DNA from 4 places in the Pseudoalteromonas sp. BZK2 genome. Region 2 is predicted to be linked to each of the others. Evidence: predicted binding sites of a transcription regulator. Region 2 holds the regulator's gene; each other region holds the start of a gene.
What was found. Region 2 encodes sigma-54, which starts transcription at its own class of promoters, with help from an activator protein. Its sites were predicted from a motif close to GTTGGCACGNNNNTNGNNT; they were not measured.
Positions count from the first base shown of each region.

Region 1: BIZ38_RS16080 (EF-hand domain-containing protein) is a predicted target of sigma-54. The motif match lies at 3,894-3,912, and genes of this name have one in related genera.
Region 3: glnA (glutamate--ammonia ligase) is a predicted target of sigma-54. The motif match lies at 2,922-2,940, and genes of this name have one in related genera.
Region 4: dps (DNA starvation/stationary phase protection protein Dps) is a predicted target of sigma-54. The motif match lies at 3,794-3,812, and genes of this name have one in related genera.

Region 1 covers NZ_JACSOG010000028.1:44,434-49,967, reverse strand. Annotated here, with positions in the region: gene rsmB (16S rRNA (cytosine(967)-C(5))-methyltransferase RsmB) at 1-1,187, shown strand, start outside; gene trkA (Trk system potassium transporter TrkA) at 1,200-2,576, shown strand; gene BIZ38_RS16095 (EF-hand domain-containing protein) at 2,661-2,879, opposite strand; gene BIZ38_RS16090 (calmodulin) at 2,966-3,181, opposite strand; gene BIZ38_RS16085 (calmodulin) at 3,322-3,534, opposite strand; gene BIZ38_RS16080 (EF-hand domain-containing protein) at 3,602-3,811, opposite strand; gene BIZ38_RS16075 (flagellar brake domain-containing protein) at 4,280-4,936, opposite strand; gene BIZ38_RS16070 (TrkH family potassium uptake protein) at 4,972-5,534, opposite strand, start outside.
Region 2 covers NZ_JACSOG010000041.1:15,403-20,936, forward strand. Annotated here, with positions in the region: gene mgtE (magnesium transporter) at 1-75, opposite strand, end outside; gene BIZ38_RS18805 (HPr family phosphocarrier protein) at 287-559, opposite strand; gene rapZ (RNase adapter RapZ) at 573-1,418, opposite strand; gene ptsN (PTS IIA-like nitrogen regulatory protein PtsN) at 1,419-1,871, opposite strand; gene hpf (ribosome hibernation promoting factor) at 1,875-2,162, opposite strand; gene BIZ38_RS18825 (RNA polymerase factor sigma-54) at 2,189-3,685, opposite strand; gene lptB (LPS export ABC transporter ATP-binding protein) at 3,792-4,517, opposite strand; gene lptA (lipopolysaccharide transport periplasmic protein LptA) at 4,514-5,035, opposite strand; gene lptC (LPS export ABC transporter periplasmic protein LptC) at 5,025-5,534, opposite strand, start outside.
Region 3 covers NZ_JACSOG010000003.1:130,447-135,980, reverse strand. Annotated here, with positions in the region: gene glnL (nitrogen regulation protein NR(II)) at 1-724, opposite strand, end outside; gene BIZ38_RS02985 (DUF4124 domain-containing protein) at 805-1,326, opposite strand; gene glnA (glutamate--ammonia ligase) at 1,460-2,866, opposite strand; gene typA (translational GTPase TypA) at 3,374-5,197, shown strand.
Region 4 covers NZ_JACSOG010000009.1:87,143-92,676, forward strand. Annotated here, with positions in the region: gene BIZ38_RS07190 (S8 family serine peptidase) at 1-1,239, opposite strand, end outside; gene BIZ38_RS07195 (RNA polymerase sigma factor) at 1,410-1,901, shown strand; gene BIZ38_RS07200 (hypothetical protein) at 1,898-2,590, shown strand; gene BIZ38_RS07205 (CC0125/CC1285 family lipoprotein) at 2,602-3,066, shown strand; gene BIZ38_RS07210 (HPP family protein) at 3,233-3,652, shown strand; gene dps (DNA starvation/stationary phase protection protein Dps) at 3,880-4,398, shown strand; gene corA (magnesium/cobalt transporter CorA) at 4,459-5,415, opposite strand; gene BIZ38_RS07225 (GGDEF domain-containing protein) at 5,502-5,534, opposite strand, start outside.

The sequences.
Region 1 (5,534 bases), on a different contig from region 2:
CGCCGAAAGATAAAGCTTTACTACAACAAATTTGCTACGGTGTGCTGCGCTATTTACCTAGCCTAGAAAATTATTGCCAGCAACTTTTAGATCAACCACTAAAAGGTAAGCGCCGTATTTTCCAGTTCTTGTTGTATGTGGGTATTTACCAACTTCAACATATGCGTGTACCACCTCATGCAGCAATCAGCGAAACGGTTAATGCGCTTCAGCAAATGCGCGCACTGGGTTTAAAAGGTCTGATTAACGCGATTTTACGCAGTTTCCAACGTGAGCAAGCTGAGCTTGAAGAAAAAGCAAAGCAAATTCCTGTTTGCAAATTTAACCACCCAGGTTGGTTTATCAAACAAGTTACTGCAGCTTATCCTGATAACTGGCAAGAAATTCTTGAAGCGAATCAGTTGCAAGCACCTATGTGGTTACGTGTAAACCAAGCGCAGTACAGCACCCAAGAATACAGCGAGATGCTTAAAGCAAATGATATTGAGCATATCCTTAATGCTGATTTTCCTGATGGTATTAAACTAGCTAAACCGTGTGATGTATACGCATTACCAGAGTTTGATACCGGTGCCTGCTCAGTTCAAGATGCAGCGGCACAATTAGCAGCACGCTTTTTAGATCCACAAAATGATGATGTCATTTTAGATGCGTGTGCAGCGCCAGGTGGTAAAACGTGCCATATCTTAGAACTTGCCGACGCTGACGTATTAGCACTAGATAGCGACAGCGAGCGTCTAGAACGTGTTAAACAAAACTTAGTGCGTATTGGCTTGGCAGCCGATCTACAATGTGCCGATGCTTCACAACCCCATATCTGGTGGGATGAACAGCAATTCGACCGTATTTTGCTTGATGTGCCTTGTTCAGCAACTGGCGTGATCCGTCGTCACCCTGATATTAAGTGGTTACGTCGTGCATCTGATATTGAAGATCTAGCTAACTTACAAGGCGATATCCTAAATAGCATTTGGCCTCTACTTAAGCCTGGTGGTACGTTAGTTTATGCGACCTGCTCTGTATTACCGCAAGAGAACCAACAACAAGTTGCTAAGTTCCTTGCCAATAATCAAAGTGCTGAACACATACCTTTGCATGAAAACGACACCCCTACGTTACCTGGTCTGCAATTACTGCCTGGTGAAAGTGACGGTTTCTATTACGCAAAGCTAGTTAAAAAACACTAATAAGAACAAGCTATGAAAATAATCATACTCGGTGCCGGACAAGTTGGTGGCACATTGGCAGAAAACCTCGTAGGTGAGCAAAATGAGATCACCGTTGTCGATATCGACGGTAACCGTTTGCGAGAGCTACAAGATAAGTACGACTTACAAGGTGTTACCGGTCACAGTGCGCATCCCGATGTATTGCGTCGCGCAGGCGCAGAAGACGCCGATATGATTATTGCCGTAACCAGTTCAGATGAAGTGAACATGGTTGCTTGCCAAGTTGCTTATAGTATTTTTAACACACCGACCAAAATTGCCCGTATTCGCTCAGAGCAATACTTAAAGTACCGTGAAAAGCTATTTCATAATGACGACTTACCTGTTGATCACTATATTGCTCCTGAAGCGCTGGTAACTAAGTATATTCGTCGCTTAATCGACTATCCGGGTGCTTTACAGGTATTACAATTTGCCGATGGCATGTTATCGCTGGTTGCGGTGAAAGCCTATTACGGTGGTTTGCTGGTGGGTTATGCACTTTCAGCCTTGAAAGAACACATTCCGAATGTCGAAACCCGTGTAGCGGCTATTTATCGTCAAGGTAAAGCGATAAAACCGCTTGGCACAACGGTTATCGAAGCGGACGATGAAGTGTTCTTTATCGCTGCAACAAAGCATATTCGCGCAGTCATGAATGAACTTCAAAAGCTCGAACGTTCATACAAAAAGATCATGATCGCCGGTGGTGGTAATATCGGTGCAGGTCTTGCGCGTTCACTTGAGAAAAACCACAGCGTTAAGCTGCTTGAGCGCAATAAAGAGCGTGCAGCACAGCTTTCTGAAATGCTTGATAACACCGTCGTATTTTGTGGCGATGCCTCTGATCAAGAACTGTTATCTGAAGAACATATTGAACAAGTAGATGTTTTCATTGCTGTTACCAATGATGATGAAGCAAACATTATGTCTGCGATGCTGGCAAAGCGTATGGGCGCACAAAAAACCATGGTGCTTATTCAGCGTGGCGCTTATGTAGACTTAGTACAAGGTGGTGAGATTGATATTGCTATTTCGCCTCAGCAAGCCACTATTTCAGCACTACTAACACACGTTCGCCGTGGTGACATTGTTAATGTTTATTCGTTACGTAAAGGCGCAGCAGAAGCTATTGAAGCTGTCGCTCATGGTGATGAGCATACATCTAAAGTTGTTGGCCGAGCAATTGCTGAGATTAAGCTACCAGCTGGAACTACCATTGGTGCAATTGTACGTAACGATGATGTGCTGATTGCCCATGACGATACCGTTATTCAGTCTGGCGACCACGTTATCATGTTCTTGATTGATAAAAAGCACATTACAGTTGTTGAAAAGCTATTCCAAGTAAGTGCTATCTTCTTGTAAACGAACGCTTATAAACGAAAAAAGCAGCCATGACAGCTGCTTTACGACTCTTGAAGTGAAAGTACCTAACTTTTCTAAAAGATTCTACTGAATTTGAGCAAACTCTTCTTTTGAAAGTTCGCCATTACCATCGCTATCTAACTCTGGAAATAACTTTTCAAGCTGCATATTTGCAGACGCTTCTTCTTTGCTGATCACACCATCACCGTCGGTATCGAACGTTGCAAAGCTTACGCCTTGTGCAAAGGCTGCTGATGATGTTGCTAGTGCTAAAATTGCGATTGTTGTGCTTAACTGTTTCATAATAACTACCTTAAATTTTAAAAGAGTGAAATCCGTTTCTGAGATCCTTGCTTAGTGGAAACTGGTATAACTACGTACTAATTCAGTTATTCGGCTTCAGAGAACTCAGCTTCAGTAAGAACGCCGTCGCCATTCACATCTAGTGTTTTAAACTGCGACATAATTTTTGCGTCAACGGCTGCTTCACTTTTGCTAACCACGCCATTACCGTCAACGTCTAGAGTGTCAAAGTCAGATGCTGCAAAAGCTGCTGATGATGATGCAAGTGCGATTAAAGCTAATGTTTTGTTTACTGTTTTCATAATCATATTCCTTCAATATTAAGAGTGTTAGCTGATCACACTTCCAGTGTTGTCCTTTGTCATGGATTCCCTTATCCATTTAGGCTGTCTTTGGCAGCTCAGAACTAATCAGCTAAATAAACTGGTTTTGCTTAATCACATTAAGCTTTTGAAAATTCTTGTTTCGATAACTCACCGTTACCGTCAGTGTCTAGTTCACTGAATTTGCTCATAAGCTCTGCATCTACCGATGCTTCGCTTTGGCTGATAACACCATTGCCATCAACATCTAAGGTATCGAAGTCACTCATCGCAAATGCTGCAGATGAAGATACAAGTGCCATAAGTGCTAGTGTTTTATTTACTGTGTTCATAATGTCATTCCTTCAAAATGTGTTGTCTTGAGTTAGAAATCCTTTTCAGTGCGTCCTTACAATGAAATTAAGCTTTTGAGTACTCTTGTTTTGACAGCTCACCGTTGCCGTCTGTATCAAGCTCTTTAAATTGGCTCATTAATGCTTTGCTTACAGATGCTTCGCTTTTGCTGATTGCGCCATCACCATTAACATCTAATGTGTCAAAGTCAGCGGCAAATGCTGCAGATGAAGTTGCAAGAGCTACAAGTGCTAAAGTTTTGTGTAACGTTTTCATAATCACTATTCCTTCAATGTTGTCTCAACTGTGATAAAGGATATGTTCCTGAATCAGTTTTTCTCTGTGTTCGCTAAGACTATTTCAACTTCGATGCCAAAGTTAAAAAGAACAATAAAATCAGTGTATTAAATTAAAATACCGAGAATTAGGGGGAAATAACGCGATTTATTTGTTGCTGTTTTGCAACAAGCTCGGTGGTTGGTTTTTTGTCACCTTTAAAATCAATAAGTTACAAAGATTAAAATGGAGACAATAGCGATTAATTCGGATTAGAAAACAGAAAAGTTAGGGATTGGAAAATAAACTCTATCTGAACAACAAAACTTAAAGAAAAAAATCGAAATTAATTTAATTAGTAACACATTGATTTAATTGGTTATTTAAATTTATTTATAAAATAATTTTAATATCTGTAGGGTTAAATTGAGGAAAATAGCCATTTTGTTGCAAAATGGCGAATTGGCATTAACTATCCAACACTGAAAGGTCAATTAAGTGCTCTTCCATGAATTTTTTCATTTCATCTTCACTGGTATCAAGTTGCACACCAAACATAAAGCCACCCGCTCGCTTGCGTACGCTGCATACCTTGCCACTAAACTCACGTTTACTTAGGGTGATTTGGCAGCTTTGTCCTTTAAAAGCGCTTAAGTCCTCCTTGCTATTAATATCAAACTGCACACCTGTCACAGAAATATCTTTAATAAGCCCTGCCAATTTTTGCTCCGAAATCACTAAGTTTGCAGGGAATAAAGTAGGAATACGCGCTTCACTACGCAAGCTATAAAGCTGCACTTGCTGAGGAAAGTCGAGAAAAATTAAGCGATAAGGGTGCGATGATAAGGCGTTTATTTGCTGACGAAAAGCAATCACTTGCCCACCACCCGCTTCGAGCACAGCCCGTATAATCACCATCACACCGTCTTTGATGAAATCACTGCCGTTCGCCAATCGCTTTGAGGAAGGGTAATTTAAGATGATGTATTGCTCATTCATCAAGCCAATAAACTCTGTTTTCACACGCTTACTATTTGTTGGTGTGATAATTTCCACATCAACTAAGCTACCAGCAGGAATACAGGTTAACTTTTCTAAATTTAATTGTTTTTGGGTTTTTGGCACTTTTTGATCTCCATTCCTAGAGAGTTATCCGCCGTTTACCCTCGCCAAAACGTTGGGGTAAATAACACTAATAAAGTAAATATTTCTAAACGACCAAATACCATCGCAATAGTAAGTAGCCATTTTGCCGTATCAGAAATCGCGCCGTAATGAGCGGCGACTTCACCTAAACCAGGGCCTAAGTTATTTAAGCAAGCAGCGGTTGCTGAGAATGCACTGATGTTATCCATACCGGTGCCCATCAGCGCCAACATAATAATGACGAACACTAACGCATAGGCTGAGAAAAAGCCCCAAACGGCTTCTACAACTTTATCTGGGAGTGCTTTTCGGCCTAATTTAATTGAATAAATAGCCCTCGGGTGCACTAGACGATTAAGTTCACGAATACCTTGTAGGTAAAGTAAGAACACCCGCACGACCTTCATACCACCACCGGTAGATCCGGCACAGCCGCCAATAAAACTTGAAAAGATAAGTAAAATAGGTAAGAACAGCGGCCATGCTGAGAAGTTATCAGTCGCAAAGCCCGCGGTTGTACTCATTGAAACCGCTTGGAACATGGCTTGGTCGAGAGTCTCATCACCATCGGCATAAA
Region 2 (5,534 bases):
TTGACCACTATTGAGTGACTTGGTCACTTGTTTGAGTTGTTGTAGTGGGTAATCTTGTTCAAAGGCTTCTGGCATTGGCGTCCTTACAACTGAAAAAAGTTTAAATAGGCTATGCAAATACAGCATAGTTGCTTTGTAGTGTATTTGCAGAGATATCGTCGCACTGCGATAAATTTATTAAGAGTTTTGTAATTTAGAAAAGCGAGCGATATAAAAGTAGGATATTTAAAGGGAATTTTAAATATCCGAAGTAAGTTTACCGTAAACCTTGAAGTCTTAGCAAATGCTATTCTTGCTCGTGAAAGCGTTGCGCAATTAATTCGCCGATTGCCGTTAATGCAGCGTCAGCGTCAGGACCTTCGCATACAACACGAACCTCTTTTCCTTGACTACTTTCAAGGAGCATTAACGCTAACACGCTGTCGCCTTCAGCTTCTTTCTCATCTTGAAAAAGTGTAATTTTGGCATCAAATTGCAGTGCTAGTTGCGCTAAAACAGTCGCAGCGCGAGCATGTAAGCCAAGTTTGTTTTGAATTAAAAAGGTATCTTCAGCGTGCATTGTTGGTGCCTAGTTAGATATCTTGTTCGCGGTGGCGAATTTTTACATTAGCATGAGTTTTAGAAAAGCTTTCACCAATTGTTTGCGCTAAGTAAACAGAACGGTGTTGGCCTCCTGTACAACCAATTGCAATGGTTAGGTAACTGCGGTTGTTGCGCTCTAGATGTGGCAACCAAGTCTGTACAAAGGTTTGAATCTGCCAAGTGAATTTTTGCACTATGCTGTGGCTAGCTAAATAATCCCTGACAGGCTGATCGAGGCCGGTTAGTGGCTTTAAATCAGGCTCCCAGTGTGGGTTCGGTAAAAAGCGTGCATCAAAAACGTAGTCAGCTTCTTTTGGAATGCCATGCTTAAAACCAAACGACATAAACGTAATAATCAGTTTTTTATCTTTCTTACCTAAAATCTTTTCACGAATTGATTCTGCTAACTGATGAACACTCAAATCAGTGGTATCAATCATAAAGTCAGCGCGGGTGATCAGCACATCAAGCAAGATTTTTTCTTGTTTAATGGCAAGATCAAGCGGTAAAGAATCAATCGATAATGGATGCAAACGGCGAGTTTCAGAAAAACGCTTAATTAGGGTTTGATCATCACTATCTAGGTAGAATAGTGTTGGGTTTGCAAAACCTGGCAGGTACTCAAGAATATCATTAAACTCTTGCTGCTCTTTCGGTAAGTTACGTACGTCGATACTGACGGCAATTTTGTCATAATTATCAGAAACACTTCGCACGAGCGAGGGCAATAGGTTGACAGGAATATTATCAACACAGTAGTAGCCTAAGTCTTCAAGAACTCGTAAAGCGACCGATTTCCCCGAGCCTGAGCGACCGCTGATAATTATTAATTCCATTTATGCCTCTGATGCAATTACTTGAAATAGTTGCTGATCGCTTGTAGCACTTCGCAACTGTTTACAAAAATCTTTATCTTTAAGTCTATCAGCAATTGTTGACAAGGTCTTCAAGTGCAACTGGCAATCGCCATCTGGTACGATGAGTGCCACAAAAATATCAACGGGACGATTGTCTATCGCATCAAAATTGATGGGAGATTCACTGACAATAATAAATGCATGAGGTTCATCAGCACCACTCATTCGACCGTGGGGAATAGCTATTCCTCGGCCGATACCTGTACTACCTAACTTTTCCCTGTTCAGAAAAGCATCTAGGATATCTTGTTGAGATAAATGAGGAAACTGCTGGTGAGCTAACTCGCTAATATACTCAAGAATTCTTTTTTTGCTATTAAAAAGGACCGCAGCTTTGCTGCAGTCCTGATTAGTAAGTGAACTAAGTTTCATAATTTAATGTCGAGCTAATTTCTCTTTATGCTTAATGACTTGGCGATCAAGTTTATCGATCAATGAGTCAATTGCTGCGTACATATCTTGATGTTCTGTAGAAGCGAACAACTCGCCTCCGTTTACATGTAAAGTTGCTTCTGCTTTTTGGCTTAATTTTTCTACATCTAAAATGACATGAACATTATTAATATGATCAAAATGCCTTTCTAGTTTTGCGAACTTAGTGTTTACATAGTCTCTTAATGAATCAGTGACTTCTACGTGACGACCAGTTAAATTTAGTTGCATAAGCATTTTCCTTCTATGTAAAACGTCTAAATCAGACTTTTACGCTGATTAGACGGAGGTATTGCTAGAGACTCACGATATTTTGCAATTGTACGTCTAGCTACTTTAATTCCTTGCTCAGCCAATATATCTGCAATTTTGCTATCACTCAATGGTTTAACCGAGTTTTCTGCAGCAACTAACTTCTTGATTAAAGCGCGAATTGCTGTAGAAGAACACTCACCACCATTTTCGGTGCTGACATGGCTTGAGAAGAAATATTTCAACTCAAAAATTCCCCTTGGGGTATGCATATATTTTTGTGTTGTAACCCGAGAAATCGTCGATTCATGCATTTCGACCATTTCAGCGACATCGTTTAGCACCATTGGCTTCATTGCTTCTGGGCCATGTTCAAAGAAAGCTTGCTGTTGTTGCACGATACAGTTGGTCACTTTTAGTAAAGTATCGTTACGGCTTTCTAAGCTCTTAATAAACCACTTTGCTTCTTGTAAGTGAGAACGAATAAATTGGCTGTCGCTACTTGATTTAACAGAGCGAGACATCGCTGCATATTGGCTATTCACTCTAATTTTTGGCATACAATCTGGGTTTAACTCGACTACCCAGCGGCCTTTCACTTTTTTCACTGATACATCGGGTATGACGTACTCAGATTCTTCGCGTACTATGCTATCCGCAGGCTTAGGATTTAAGCTGTGAATGAGCGTCATCACTTCTTTAAGCTCGTTTTCTTTAAGCTTAGTCTTTTTCATTAAAGTGCGATAGTCGCGACTTGCTAATAATTCGATATGCTCAGATAAAACCATTTTAGTTTCAGCTAAATATGGCGTATTGGCATCGAATTGACGAAGTTGTATACACAGGCACTCTTGTAAACTTCGCGCGCCGATACCAACTGGATCGAATAACTGTATTCTTTTTAAGACAGCTTCAACTTCATCAAGTTCGATTTCTTCTTCATCATTATTTTGATTAAAGCTTTCGACAATATCTTCGCAGCTAACCGTTAAAATACCTGAGTCATCGATAGCTTCAACGATGGCAACGGCAATCGCTTCATCGGTAGGACTAAATGGTGTGAGCTGTAGTTGCCACATTAAATATTCTTGCAGTGTTTCTGTTGAAGCACCTTGGTAAATAGACTCGTCTTCAGGCATTGGCCCAGACGATGTTGATGGGGCGGCACTCATGTACTCATCCCACGTAACATCCATAGCTAAGTCATCGCTAACCGTATCCTTACTCAGAGCATCACTGCTTTCTTGCTCGAATTCGCTAGGTGCTTCGTCGGCAGACGCGCTGACTTGTACATCGTCAGACTCCGCTTTTTGCTCATTCTTACCGATGCTTTCTTCGTTGTAATCCGCTTCTTCCACTTCAAGCAGAGGATTACTATCAAGCGCTTCTTGAATTTCTTGCTGGAGATCCAATGTACTGAGCTGCAACAAGCGAATGGCTTGTTGCAGTTGTGGAGTCATTGTAAGTTGCTGGCCCATGCGCAGCTGTAATGATTGCCTCATGTATCCCTAACAATCCTTTTTAAGTTATCGGTAACGGTGAAGACACTGTTATCGATTTATTGTCATTGTATAAGTCTAGCAGATGCTCTAGTCGGTGGCGTAATGGTTACAGCCTGAATTGCTCGCCTAGATAAACATCACGTACAGTTTGGTCAGCTAATACGTGCTCAGGTGTCCCTGATGCAATTAGCTCCCCATGAGAAACAATGTAGGCTTTTTCACAAACATCAAGGGTTTCTCGAACATTATGGTCAGTAATAAGTACACCAATACCACGATTTTTTAGGTGCTCAATAATTTTCTTTATATCTAACACCGAAATAGGATCAACACCAGCAAAAGGCTCATCTAAAAGGATAAATTTAGGATTAGCGGCTAATGCACGTGCAATTTCAACGCGGCGTCGTTCACCACCTGACAGTGCCATACCTTGGCTATCGCGAATATGTTGAATGCTAAATTCATCTAATAAGTTGTTAAGCGTCTCTTCGCGCGTTGTTTTGTTAAGATCTTTGCGGGTCTCTAATATGGCCATCAAGTTTTGGTAAACTGTTAATTTTCGAAAAATAGACGACTCTTGTGGTAGATAACCAATACCTAAGCGCGCACGGCTGTGCATTGGCAAAAGCGTGATATCGTTATCATCGATGCTTATTTTTCCTTTGTCGCTTGGTACGAGGCCTACAATCATATAGAAGGTCGTTGTTTTACCTGCACCATTTGGCCCTAACAAGCCAACAATACTGCCCGCTTCAACTTCAAGACCGACATTTTTAACCACTTGGCGGCCTTTGTAGCTTTTAGCTAAAAGCTCTGCTTTTAATGTGCTCATGGTTGGCCTTTATCGTCTTTTTTATTTTCTACAGGCACTAAAATAGTGTGTACACGATCTGTTGAGTTTTCGTCTTTTTCTGCGCTGATCAGCTGTTGAGCCATATCATAGGTAATGCTTTTTGCCGTTACTTTTTGACCCGCTTGAGTGACTTCAGCTTCGCCATTGAGTGTTAAGAAGCGTTTCGCAACATCATAACGAACTTCTTCGGCGCTGGCGCTCATCACGGTACCATCAGCTTGCTTTTCTTCGAAGTAAGCTGGTTTGCCTGTAGCGATAATTAATTCGACTGTACCTTCGGTGTCACCGCCATGTGCCTCAAGTCGCTCTGCTGTAATGCGACGATCACCATGCACGATCTCTACGTTACCTTCGAATATGCCAACGCCATCTTTTAGTTTACCGATTTGGCGATCTGAGCTAATGCTAATTTGAGCGCCTGTTTGCTCGGCAGCTGCGCCCGAAAAGGCAATCAATAAGCTTGGGATCAGGAGTAATTTCTTCAGTTTATTGGTCATAGTATATGGTTCGTGTATGGTTAGTTAACTCAACAATTTCGGCTTTTAAATCGGCTTTTAAGCCTTTACCGGTAATTTGTAAATTCGGTCCTGTTAGTGTTACAGGTTGCTTTGAAAACATCGTCATTTTATCAATGTCGACATTAATATTTTCTGCTTTTATATCTTCGATCATACCGTTATGGGTTAAGTTTTTAGCAACTACATCCCCTTCAAAAATCAGCTGATCATTTTCGTATAAAGTAGCTTCTTTGGCTCTTACTTGCCAAACTTGCTGATCGCTATAAATAGTAAAAATAGGTTGTTCAAAAAAGGTAAACCCTAATTGTTGATACAACTCCATTTTTGCAGCTGCCACTTTATGACTAATTTTACCTTGCTCGTCATAAGCTGTTTGCTTTAGAGCAACGGCAGTGTAATCAGGCGTTGCGATGATCTCGTCTTCACTAGTTATTGTATCAGTTGACTGGTTAAAGTACGGGTACCATAACCACACCAT
Region 3 (5,534 bases), on a different contig from region 2:
CAATGTACACACTCGGTATACTTGGATCATAGTCTTTCACTAAAGTGATATTGGCATTGTTATCTAACATGCTCAGTTTAATCACTGACTCTAACGCTTGGTGAATATTGCCATAGGATTTATGTGGCAATTGATTCGGACCAAGTAAGCGGTCTACAAGCTCGCGTAAACGGTCTGCTTGTTCAATGATTAATTCGGCACATTGATCACGTTCTTGCTGATCAACTTCATATTGCAATAATTGCGCCGCTCCGCGAATTCCACCTAAAGGATTTTTAATTTCGTGTGCCAAACCGCGAATTAGGTTACGTGCTGCTTGATATTGATGCATTTGATTCGAAGCCTGATCGTGGCGAATTTCATCATCCATTTGGCGGCATTCAAACAAAATATAATTTTCATCATGGCTGCTTATTCGGCGCGTGCTAATCGTTAGCTTGGCATGGCGAGAATCGACGAACACCACGTCAGCTCTATGTTGGTGGCAATCAACACCATCGAACAACGAATACTGAGCAATGCGTTTTAAGTCTATCGAGTGGTAATTGAATAGGTTATCGAATGGTTGGTTGATAATGCGCTTGGGCCCTAAACCTAAAAGCTCACTGGCGCTATCGTTTGCATAAACCAGTTTAAAATCTCGGTCGAGTAAAATGACTGCAGTACTTAAATTTTTCCAAATACTGTCGAGCAGTTCAGAGTTAAAATGTGTTTCACTGAGCATGGTTGCACCATTTTAGTGCGTTTCAATTTAGTGCAGCTTAGCATAGTCTTTTTGCTTTGCGAGACATCATGTCGAAAATTCTAATTTCCGTTATTAATTGAAGTTCTGTGCATGAAAAAAGTGCTGACTGGGCTAACTGAAACGAGTTTATTATTTGCATCAAAAAGTTTCGCTTGTAATGTGTGTTCGCCTCGAAAGACCTCTCTTAGAGCAAAGGTCGTGCTATTACTTGGTGCGCCATGAGGTGAACCATCAACGAGTAATTGAACTTTGAAACCAGTTTCAAAACGGGGGCTGATTCGTGTAGTAACATAAACAGAACCTGTATTTTCTCTCACAGTTTCTTCATTTGCGGGGGCTGCAATTGACACTTTAAAGTTAACAGGGACTGCACTTGGAGCAGTATCAAGAATACTGGTATCAGCTGCAGGCATTGTAAGGTTTTGGGTATTTAACTTGACCTCAGTAGCACCGGGGCGAGGAGTATCAGAAAATACTAATACACCATTCTCATCTTTCCAAGAATAGACTTTTTGTGCTGCTGTATAACCAAAAAAGCTTGCAAATAATAACGATAATACCAATAAGGTTGTGCTTTTCACCCTGCGACCCTGCATTTTTTCACTTAACTAAAACTGTAGAGTAGAACCCGCTCAATTACCATTAAAAAAGCCCGCAGAGCGGGCTTGAGAACACACATTTATTATCTTTTAGATAATTCTGATACAGCGTGTATTACACGCTGTAGTACATTTCGAACTCAACTGGGTGAGTTGTCATGTTAAGTTTTTCAACTTCTTGGCTCTTAAGCGCGATGTATGCATCGATTAGGTCATCAGTGAATACGCCACCTTGAGTTAAGAACTCACGGTCTGCGTCTAATGATGCAAGTGCTTCTTGTAAAGAAGATGCAACTTGTGGGATCTCAGCTGCTTCTTCAGCAGGTAGATCGTATAAATCTTTGTCCATTGCATCGCCAGGGTGGATCTTGTTCTTGATACCGTCTAGGCCAGCCATAAGCATTGCAGAGAATGCTAAGTATGGGTTAGCTGTTGGATCAGGGAAACGTACTTCGATACGACGTGCTTTTGCAGACGGTACCACTGGGATACGGATTGAAGCAGAACGGTTACGTGCAGAGTATGCAAGCATTACAGGAGCTTCGAAGCCTGGTACTAAACGCTTGTATGAGTTCGTTGACGCGTTAGCGAATGCGTTGATTGCTTTAGCGTGCTTGATGATACCACCGATGTAGTAAAGTGCTTCTTCAGAAAGACCTGCGTATTTGTCACCCGCGAAGATGTTTACGCCATCTTTACCTAGAGATTGGTGACAGTGCATACCAGAACCGTTATCACCTACGATTGGTTTAGGCATGAATGTCGCTGTTTTTCCGTATAAGTGAGCCATGTTATGGATAACATATTTCATCTCTTGGATTTCGTCAGCTTTTAATACCATTGTATTGAAGCGAGTTGCGATCTCATTTTGACCTGCAGTTGCTACTTCGTGGTGGTGAGCTTCTACTACTTGACCTAGTTCTTCAAGAACTAAACAAGTTGCTGAACGCCAGTCATGTGATGAATCAACAGGTGAACACGGGAAGTAACCGCCTTTAACACCTGGACGGTGACCCATGTTGCCACCTTCGTAATCTTTATCTGAGTTCCAAGCAGCTTCTACAGAATCGATTTTGTACATAGAACCAGACATGTCTGATTTGTATTTAACGTCATCAAAAAGGAAGAATTCTGGCTCTGGACCGAATAATACAGTGTCAGCAATACCAGTAGAGCGCATGTACTCTTCAGCGCGTTTTGCAACAGAACGTGGATCACGCTCGTAACCTTGAAGTGTTGAAGGCTCAACTACGTCACAACGTACGATTAGTGTAGCTTCTTCAGAAAACGGGTCCATTTTCGCAGACTCAGGAACAGGCATAAGTACCATGTCTGATTCGTTGATACCTTTCCAGCCAGCAATTGAAGAACCGTCAAACATTTTGCCGTCTTCGAAGAAATCTTCATCAATTTGATGATGAGGAATAGAAACATGCTGTTCTTTACCTTTGGTATCAGTAAAGCGTAAATCAATGAACTTAACGTCATTTTCTTTGATAAAATCTAAAACCGATTGTGACATGTGTCCTCCAATTGTTGGGTTTTATTTTTGCTGCATTATTGCTTTTCGCTTATATAAGCTGGTTTCGTGCCATGTTTTTAACACCTTGTTTAGGCTTGTAAAAAGTGAACAGGGCTTCGTTTTGTTAACTTTCGTTGCACTAAGTTGGTGCGTAAAAAGATCATTCTGGTGCGTAAAAAGTGCGACCTTGTTTTGCACAATTATTGAGCGTGCCAATTTTTCGGTTATGAACACGATTTAGTGCCAAAATATGGTTCAAAAACTAAAATTTCGCCAGTTTTGAGCTCAGATTCACTTTAATTTTCATAAATTTGTCATTTATAAAACAGATACTTATAAAAAGCCTGAAGAAAGTTTATAAATTTATATTGGATAAACTTTCATCCATGCCATTATTAAGGGATAATATGCGCCCTTTTAAATCCTATGCTGGGACATCTGGTGAAAACGCAGGTGACTGCGTAGATCTTGCAGGATCAATGAGATTCAATTTCTCTGAGAAAAAATATGAGCATCGAAAAGTTAAGAAATATAGCGATTATCGCCCACGTTGACCACGGTAAAACAACTTTGGTTGATAAACTGCTTGAGCAATCAGGCACATTAGAAACGCGCGGCGGTAACGAAGAGCGCGTAATGGACTCAAACGACATTGAGAAAGAACGTGGTATTACCATTTTAGCTAAGAACACAGCTATCTCTTGGAACGACTACCATATCAATATCGTAGACACCCCAGGACACGCCGACTTCGGTGGTGAAGTAGAACGTGTACTTTCGATGGCTGACTCAGTATTACTACTTGTTGATGCTCAAGAAGGTCCAATGCCGCAAACGCGTTTCGTAACGCAAAAAGCATTCGCACAAGGTTTAACGCCGATTGTTGTTATCAACAAAATCGACAAACCTGGTGCACGTCCTGACTGGGTTATGGACCAAGTTTTCGATTTATTCGATAACCTAGGTGCAACTGACGAACAGTTAGACTTTAAAGTAATCTATGCATCAGCTATCAACGGCTGGGCAACAATGGATTTAGACGAGCCATCAGATAACATGGAACCAATGTTCCAGATGATCGTTGACGAAGTATCTCCACCGGATGCAGATCCTGAAGGTGCTTTCCAAATGCAAATTTCTCAGCTTGACTACAACTCATACATCGGTGTTATCGGTGTAGGTCGTATCAAGCGTGGTACTGTTCGTCCTAACCAACAGGTGACTGTTGTAAGCGCAGACGGTACTAAGCGTAACGGTAAAGTTGGCCAAGTAATGAGCTACTTAGGTCTTGAGCGTCATGAAGCAGAATCTGCAGGCGCAGGTGACATCATTGCAATCACTGGTCTTGGTGAGCTGAAAATCTCAGACACTATCTGTGATGTAAATACCGTTGAAGCATTACCACCACTAAGCGTTGATGAGCCTACAGTAACAATGACGTTCTCTGTAAACACATCACCATTTGCTGGTAAAGAAGGTAAATTCGTAACGTCACGTAACATTCTTGAGCGTTTACAAGCTGAGCTTGTTCACAACGTTGCATTACGTGTTGAAGAAACTGACAACCCAGATAGCTTCCGTGTTTCTGGTCGTGGTGAGTTACACTTAGGTATCTTAATCGAGAACATGCGTCGTGAAGGTTACGAGCTTGCGGTATCTCGTCCACAAGTAATCCTTCGTGAAGTTGATGGTCAAAAAGAAGAGCCATACGAAACACTTACAATCGACTGTCAAGAAGAGCACCAAGGTTCTATCATGGAACAAATTGGTCTTCGCAAGGGTGAACTAACAGACATGTCTCCAGATGGTAAAGGCCGTGTACGTATGGACTTTATGATCCCAAGCCGTGGCTTAATTGGTTTCCAAACTGAATTCATGACATTAACGTCTGGTTCTGGTCTTCTTTACCACACATTTGATCACTACGGTCCTCACAAAGGCGGTACTATCGGTGCCCGTAAGAATGGTGTAATGATTGCTAACGCGACTGGTAAAGCACTTACTAACGCATTATTCAACTTACAAGACCGTGGTAAGTTATTCATCGGTCACGGTGTTGAAGTTTACGAAGGTATGGTTATCGGTATCCACAGCCGTGACAACGACCTAACTGTAAACGCGCTTAAAGGTAAGCAACTTACAAACGTTCGTGCATCGGGTACAGATGAAGCACAAACGCTTGTTCCACCACTAAACTACACGCTTGAACAAGCGATTGAGTTCATCGATGATGACGAGTTAGTGGAAGTAACACCTGAGAACATCCGTATTCGTAAGCGTCACTTAACTGAAAGTGAGCGTAAGCGTGCGAGCCGTGCAGCTAAAGACTAATAACGTCTTTTAGTTTTGCAAAATAGAAGCCGCCGTATTGAAAAATACGGCGGTTTTTTGTTGTAATGATTAGCCGTCAGCCGTCAGCCGTCAGCCGTCAGCCGTCAGCCGTCAGCCGTCAGCCGTCAGCCGTCAGCCGTCAGCCGTCAGCCGTAAAAAATCGAGAAGTTAGATTTCAGAAGTCAGATATCAGTTGATCGAGAGGGTGGTTTTATTTTTTATGTAATTACACAAACAATCTTGTTGTTGAGGAATGTATTTTACTTTGTTCTAACCACTAACCACTAACCACTAACCACTAACCACTAACCACTAACCACTTTTTACTAACTCCCCC
Region 4 (5,534 bases), on a different contig from region 2:
TAAATCATTCGCTTGTTGCTGTAACGCCTGGTAAATGTTTTTAGGAGAAGCATTTGGCTTTGCCGCTAAGCATGCAGCCGCCGCTGAAATACGCGGCGCGGCAACAGAGGTTCCAGATTCCCGACCAAGATCCCCCCCAGCTTTTAACGTCATGACATTGACGCCTAATGCCGCAAAATCAATATAATTACCTTTGTTTGACCAGCGATAAATTCGGTTTTGGCTATCTAGTGCCGTGACAGCAATGACATGTTGGTATGCCGCAGGATAAAGTGGCAGCGCAGCAGGTCCTTCATTGCCTGCAGCCGCCACTAAAGTTACTTGTTTAGCCGCTGTAGCATTGATTGCTGCCGCTAAAATAGCGTTGTCGGGCCCAGTAAAACTCATATTGATAACAGGCACCTCGTTAGCAACCAACCAATCAAGTGCTTCAACTATTGCAGCTAATGTCGCCCCTTGTGATAAATCAGACTGCTGATAAAACACCGCCGCGCTGTATAATGTTGCCTCAGTTAATAACGGCATGAGCTGCTCATACTTACCTACCAAAACGCCAGCAACCGCAGTGCCGTGCAAATCGGGTGAAACTAAGTCATTTGCAAGAAATGACTGCATTTTTATCTGTGTGTTACTAAATCCCGGATGAGTCGTATCAATCGCACTATCAATCATGCCAATTTTTACAGACCAGTCACACATTGCTGTAAGCTTTTTTGTAGACGCATCTTGTTGAGAACCATTTTGCGCTTGATAAATATGATTTCTGTCCAGTAACGCTGCATCATCGAGTGAAAGTAAACGTTGCAAATGCGCTTTTGAATCGTAATTGGTCGGGACAACAAACCGCACTAATGACAAACCCAATGACGTGTATTGTTTAGTGACGATAATTTGCGCGCCAATTTGCAACAGTTTTTCTTGATGCTGTTCATTCGCCAGCATTATCCATTGCCTTTCAACTGCACGAAAACCATGCTCAACATCGACTTCAACAAATGTAGGAGCCTGCAACTGATTAAGTATCTCTAGCCTTTTGGGTAGCGAGGTCACAATGGCTGTTGCGTCGTCGATTAACTCATGTTTGCGTATGCTTTCTACTTGGCTGGTTATGCGCGGTTCAAGTTGATTAATAACAGGATCTACCTGTTCTATCACACCATTTATTGGCTTGATAATCGCAGCTGATAGCGTACTTGAAGTAAACAGCAAACTACTTAAAATGACTGATTTCAATTTCATGTTACAGTGACTTCTCATTTAGTTAGGTACTACTATAACGTTTCAGTGAAAGAAAAATTGCATTTATTGGGAATAAAACTTTTTCTTGCTCGTTATAGTAGTGTGAGTTGGCTGAATCATTGATGAGTTATTTCATTAATCGGCCCTTGCCCTAACCAATAAGGGAAACTATGACAAATACAGTAACCAGTTTATTACCAGCGCTGCGACGTTTTGCATTTTCGCTTACCGGCAATCAAGCAGATGCCGATGATATTGTACAAATGACCATCGAGAAACTTTTACAAAAAGGCATGCCCGATGATATTGAACCACTAAAATGGGCTTTCAAGATCTGTCGCAATGTTTGGATCGACGAATACCGCTCGCAAAAAGTGCGCTTAAAGGCAGTTCAAAATACAGAACTTCAAGAACCCATCTGTGACGATGAACAAGAGAGTTTCGCAACCCAAGAGACTTTGCAGCGGGTAAATAACGCTTTAACAACCTTGCCAGATGAACAACGCGCTATTGTATCCCTCGTGGCAGTGCAAGGTATGGCTTACAAAGATGTTGCGCACACCCTCGAAATACCTGTTGGCACCGTGATGAGTAAATTGTCACGAGCCAGAGCTGCACTTTATCAATTAATTAAGCCTGATTTCACTAAGGAAAACGCATGAAGATTGATGACCAAACACTCAGTGCTTTTTTAGACAATGAATTACCAGCAAACGAAATGGACGCAATACGTAATGCAATTGCTGAAGATGAGCAACTCGCTTTACGCCTAGCTGAACTATCTGAAGTTGACATGCTCGTTAAACAACACGCAGCACAGATTGATGCAATGCCCTTGTCTGATGAACTTGCACAAACAATCGAGCAACATAATAAAGAGAATGTCGTTTCGCTATCTAAATGGCAGCAAATTAAACTAGCTGGTCGCAAACAAATGGCCGTTGCAGCAAGTATTGCGGTGCTTTTTACAGTCGCTATTGCTAGCTTTGTTCAACAACAAGGTTTGGAACAACCCATTGCCAACGCATTAGATCAACAACTGAGTGGTGACAACACACTATTAGATACAAACAGAAGCCTAACTGCACAGCTTAGCTTTGTTAATACTAATGGCGATTTTTGCCGCCAATACACGCTGTATTCTAAAACTACCCAGCAAACACATATTGCTTGTAAACAACAAGGAATTTGGCAGCTTCATGCATCGAGCGAGCAACGCGCAATGTCAAGCCAAAGCTATCGCTTAGCAAATAAAACACCTGCGCTTGATAGTTACATCGACGAGCACATTCAAGGCCAACCGTTAGATCGTAACGCCGAACAACAAGCACTAAATAACCATTGGCAATAAGCGAGACAATCATGAAACACGTATTATTAGCTTATATTGCCATTGTATTAATTGGTTGCACCAGCAGCCAACATTCGAATGATAAAAACATTCCTGGCCTAACAACTAAGCAGCTTGCAGATAATCAATATATCCTTCGATACGAGACTCGTCACGGTTCAAAGCGCTCAGCGCTTGAGCAAAGTATGCTGCAAGCCGCCAACATTACGATAGACACCGGTTATGACTGGTTTCTCGTTGCCGAGCAGGCAGTTGATGTTGAGCGTTCCAAGCCCACTAACAAACCACGTTTTGAGCAAAGAGCACACTGCGGTTTATTAACCTGCACAAGTCAAACTTCGCCAGCACTGCATGAGTCAACGTTATTAGAGCGCACAATCATCATACAATTAACAATCATTTTAGGAAAAGGCATAAAACCAAGTGAAAAAGCGCATGATGCTTATACGCTAATTGAACAAGCTAATAATCCATAAAATTAATATTTAAAGGTAAAAATTATCCTCATTACATCTTTTTACCTACTGCTGAACTGCATAAGTAATTACACCGTTAATCACTAATACTTTGATCTCACTTAAGTGAAATTAACTAGATAAGCGCTAAACTTACCACAACTTGATTAATTGTAAGGATGTAGCCATGACACACCTAGTTAGTGATTTAATGACGCCAGACCCATTTGCTATTAGCGCGCAAAATACCCTGCATGATGCTCATAATCTAATGAAAGAGAAAAATGTTCGTCATATCCCTGTGATCAATGAGCATGGTGGTTTGGTGGGCATGTTAACGCAAAAAATCATGATTGCTCAGGTAATGAATATCATGGCTAATTACAGTGCCAGCGCCCTCGAACGCAAGGAAAAGCAAACTAAAGTGGTTGATATTATGGCTACCGATTTTACCAGTATCTCGCCAGAGCAACCGCTACACGAAGTTGCTAAGTTTTTTGTTGAAAACCGTCATGGCTGCATGCCTGTGGTTGATAAAGATAACAACCTAGTGGGCATTCTAACCTCATCTGATTTTGTTCGTTTAGCGGCGGCTTTACTTTCTTAAGTCGTAACTTTGTATCTGCACACTGAATTTTTTACAGAAGGTGTGCAGAGTTTTCATACTTCTTCTTAGCTAGTATCACCCTCTCTCAAGACTTAAATAAAATTAATCTATTAAATTCAGAACCTTATAATTTAAAAATTATTAGGCACAACGCTTGCTTCTGTGTAATTACACATGCTTTTTAGATTAAAAGCGAAAGGAAATTTACAGATAATCTCGGAGGAGTAATGAGTAATTCATCATCAAAAATCGCAGAATTTACAGCACCGGGGGTTAAAGACCAAGCTGCAGCGGACACGATTGCTATTCTAGACCAACGCATGGTCGCTTTAATCGATTTACACCTCACTTTAAAACACATTCATTGGAATGTTGTTGGTCCTAATTTTATTGGTGTACACGAAATGTTAGACCCACAAGTAAGCGCAGTGCAAGAGATGACTGACACGATTGCAGAGCGTATTGCAACCATGGGCGGCGTACCTGTTGGCACACCTCAATCAATTGTAGAACGCCGTACTTGGCAAGATTATTCAATTGGTAAAGGCTTAGTTACTGACCACCTAACAGCGCTTGATAAAGTGTATAACGGTGTTAATAAAGACCACCGTGCAGCTATCGATAAGCTTGGTGAGCTAGACCCAGTTTCTGAAGATATGATCACCGGCCAACTGGCTGATTTAGAACAATTCCAATGGTTTGTTCGTGCACATATCGAATCGTCTACCGGCGAATTGAAAGGTTAAACCCCCTAGGTCTATCCGAAGACCCCTTGCCCAGCATTTGCTGGGCTTTTTTATGCTTTGTTACAACCAACCTTTATGTTTAAAGAACAAGTAAGGTGCAAAGCCAGACAGCAACATAATGCCAATTGCAAACGGGTAACCCCATGCCCATTGCAGTTCAGGCATACTGTTAAAATTCATCCCATAAATACTGGCGACAACGGTTGGAGGTAAAAACACCACTGAGGCGATAGAGAAGGTTTTGATAATTTGGTTTTGTTCGATGTTAATAAAACCCTGAGTCGAGTCCATTAAGAAATTCACCTTATCAAACAAAAATGTACAGTGAGACATAAGGGTATCAATATCGAGTACAATTTCACGTAGTGATTCGCGGTCTTCTGTCGGCGCTCCAAGGTGGCGCAGTAAAAACGAAATATTCCGGCGCGTATCCATCAAACATAAACGCACCTTACCGTTATTATCTTCAAGGCGAGAAATTCGGCTAACGGCTTCTTCTAAGTCAGAGTCATCCTCTTCAAGTACATAGGCACTGAGTTTTTCTAACTGATGATGCATGTCTTCAAGCATATCAGCGTGGTTTTCGACTTTTTGGTCAAATAAAGTCACCAAAAGTTGCTTTGGATTATCACACGCCACTTGCCCTTTCCGAGCACGTAGTCGTAATAGACGAAAATCGGCTAGTTCATCATCGCGGATTGTCAGCAAACAGTTGTCTTGTAACAAACAAGCTACGGTTACCGTATTAAAGCGCCCTTCGTTTGGTGACATGAAAAGCGCATGCACATGCAAGCCTTCATGGTCGATAAAGCAACGGGAAGAGGCCTCGATTTCTTCAACATCATCAGCGCCGGGTAAGGTGATATTAAGGGTGCTTGCCAGCGCTTGTCGTTCTTCTTCAGTCGGATTTATAGTATCAATCCAATGGGCATTCTTAATAGCGGTTGCAAGAGGCATATCAGCAGCTGGCTCTGTTTCTGTGATCACACCTTGGTCTATAGAAAAAAATCGTAACATGCGCCCTACTTAAAAAATAAAATTATTTAAAGAATTTAGATGTTTCAAAAACAAACAATATATCAGTGTTTTTATGGAGCAAGCCATTAAAATAGCTTGGCAAATGCAAGCTGGTTTCG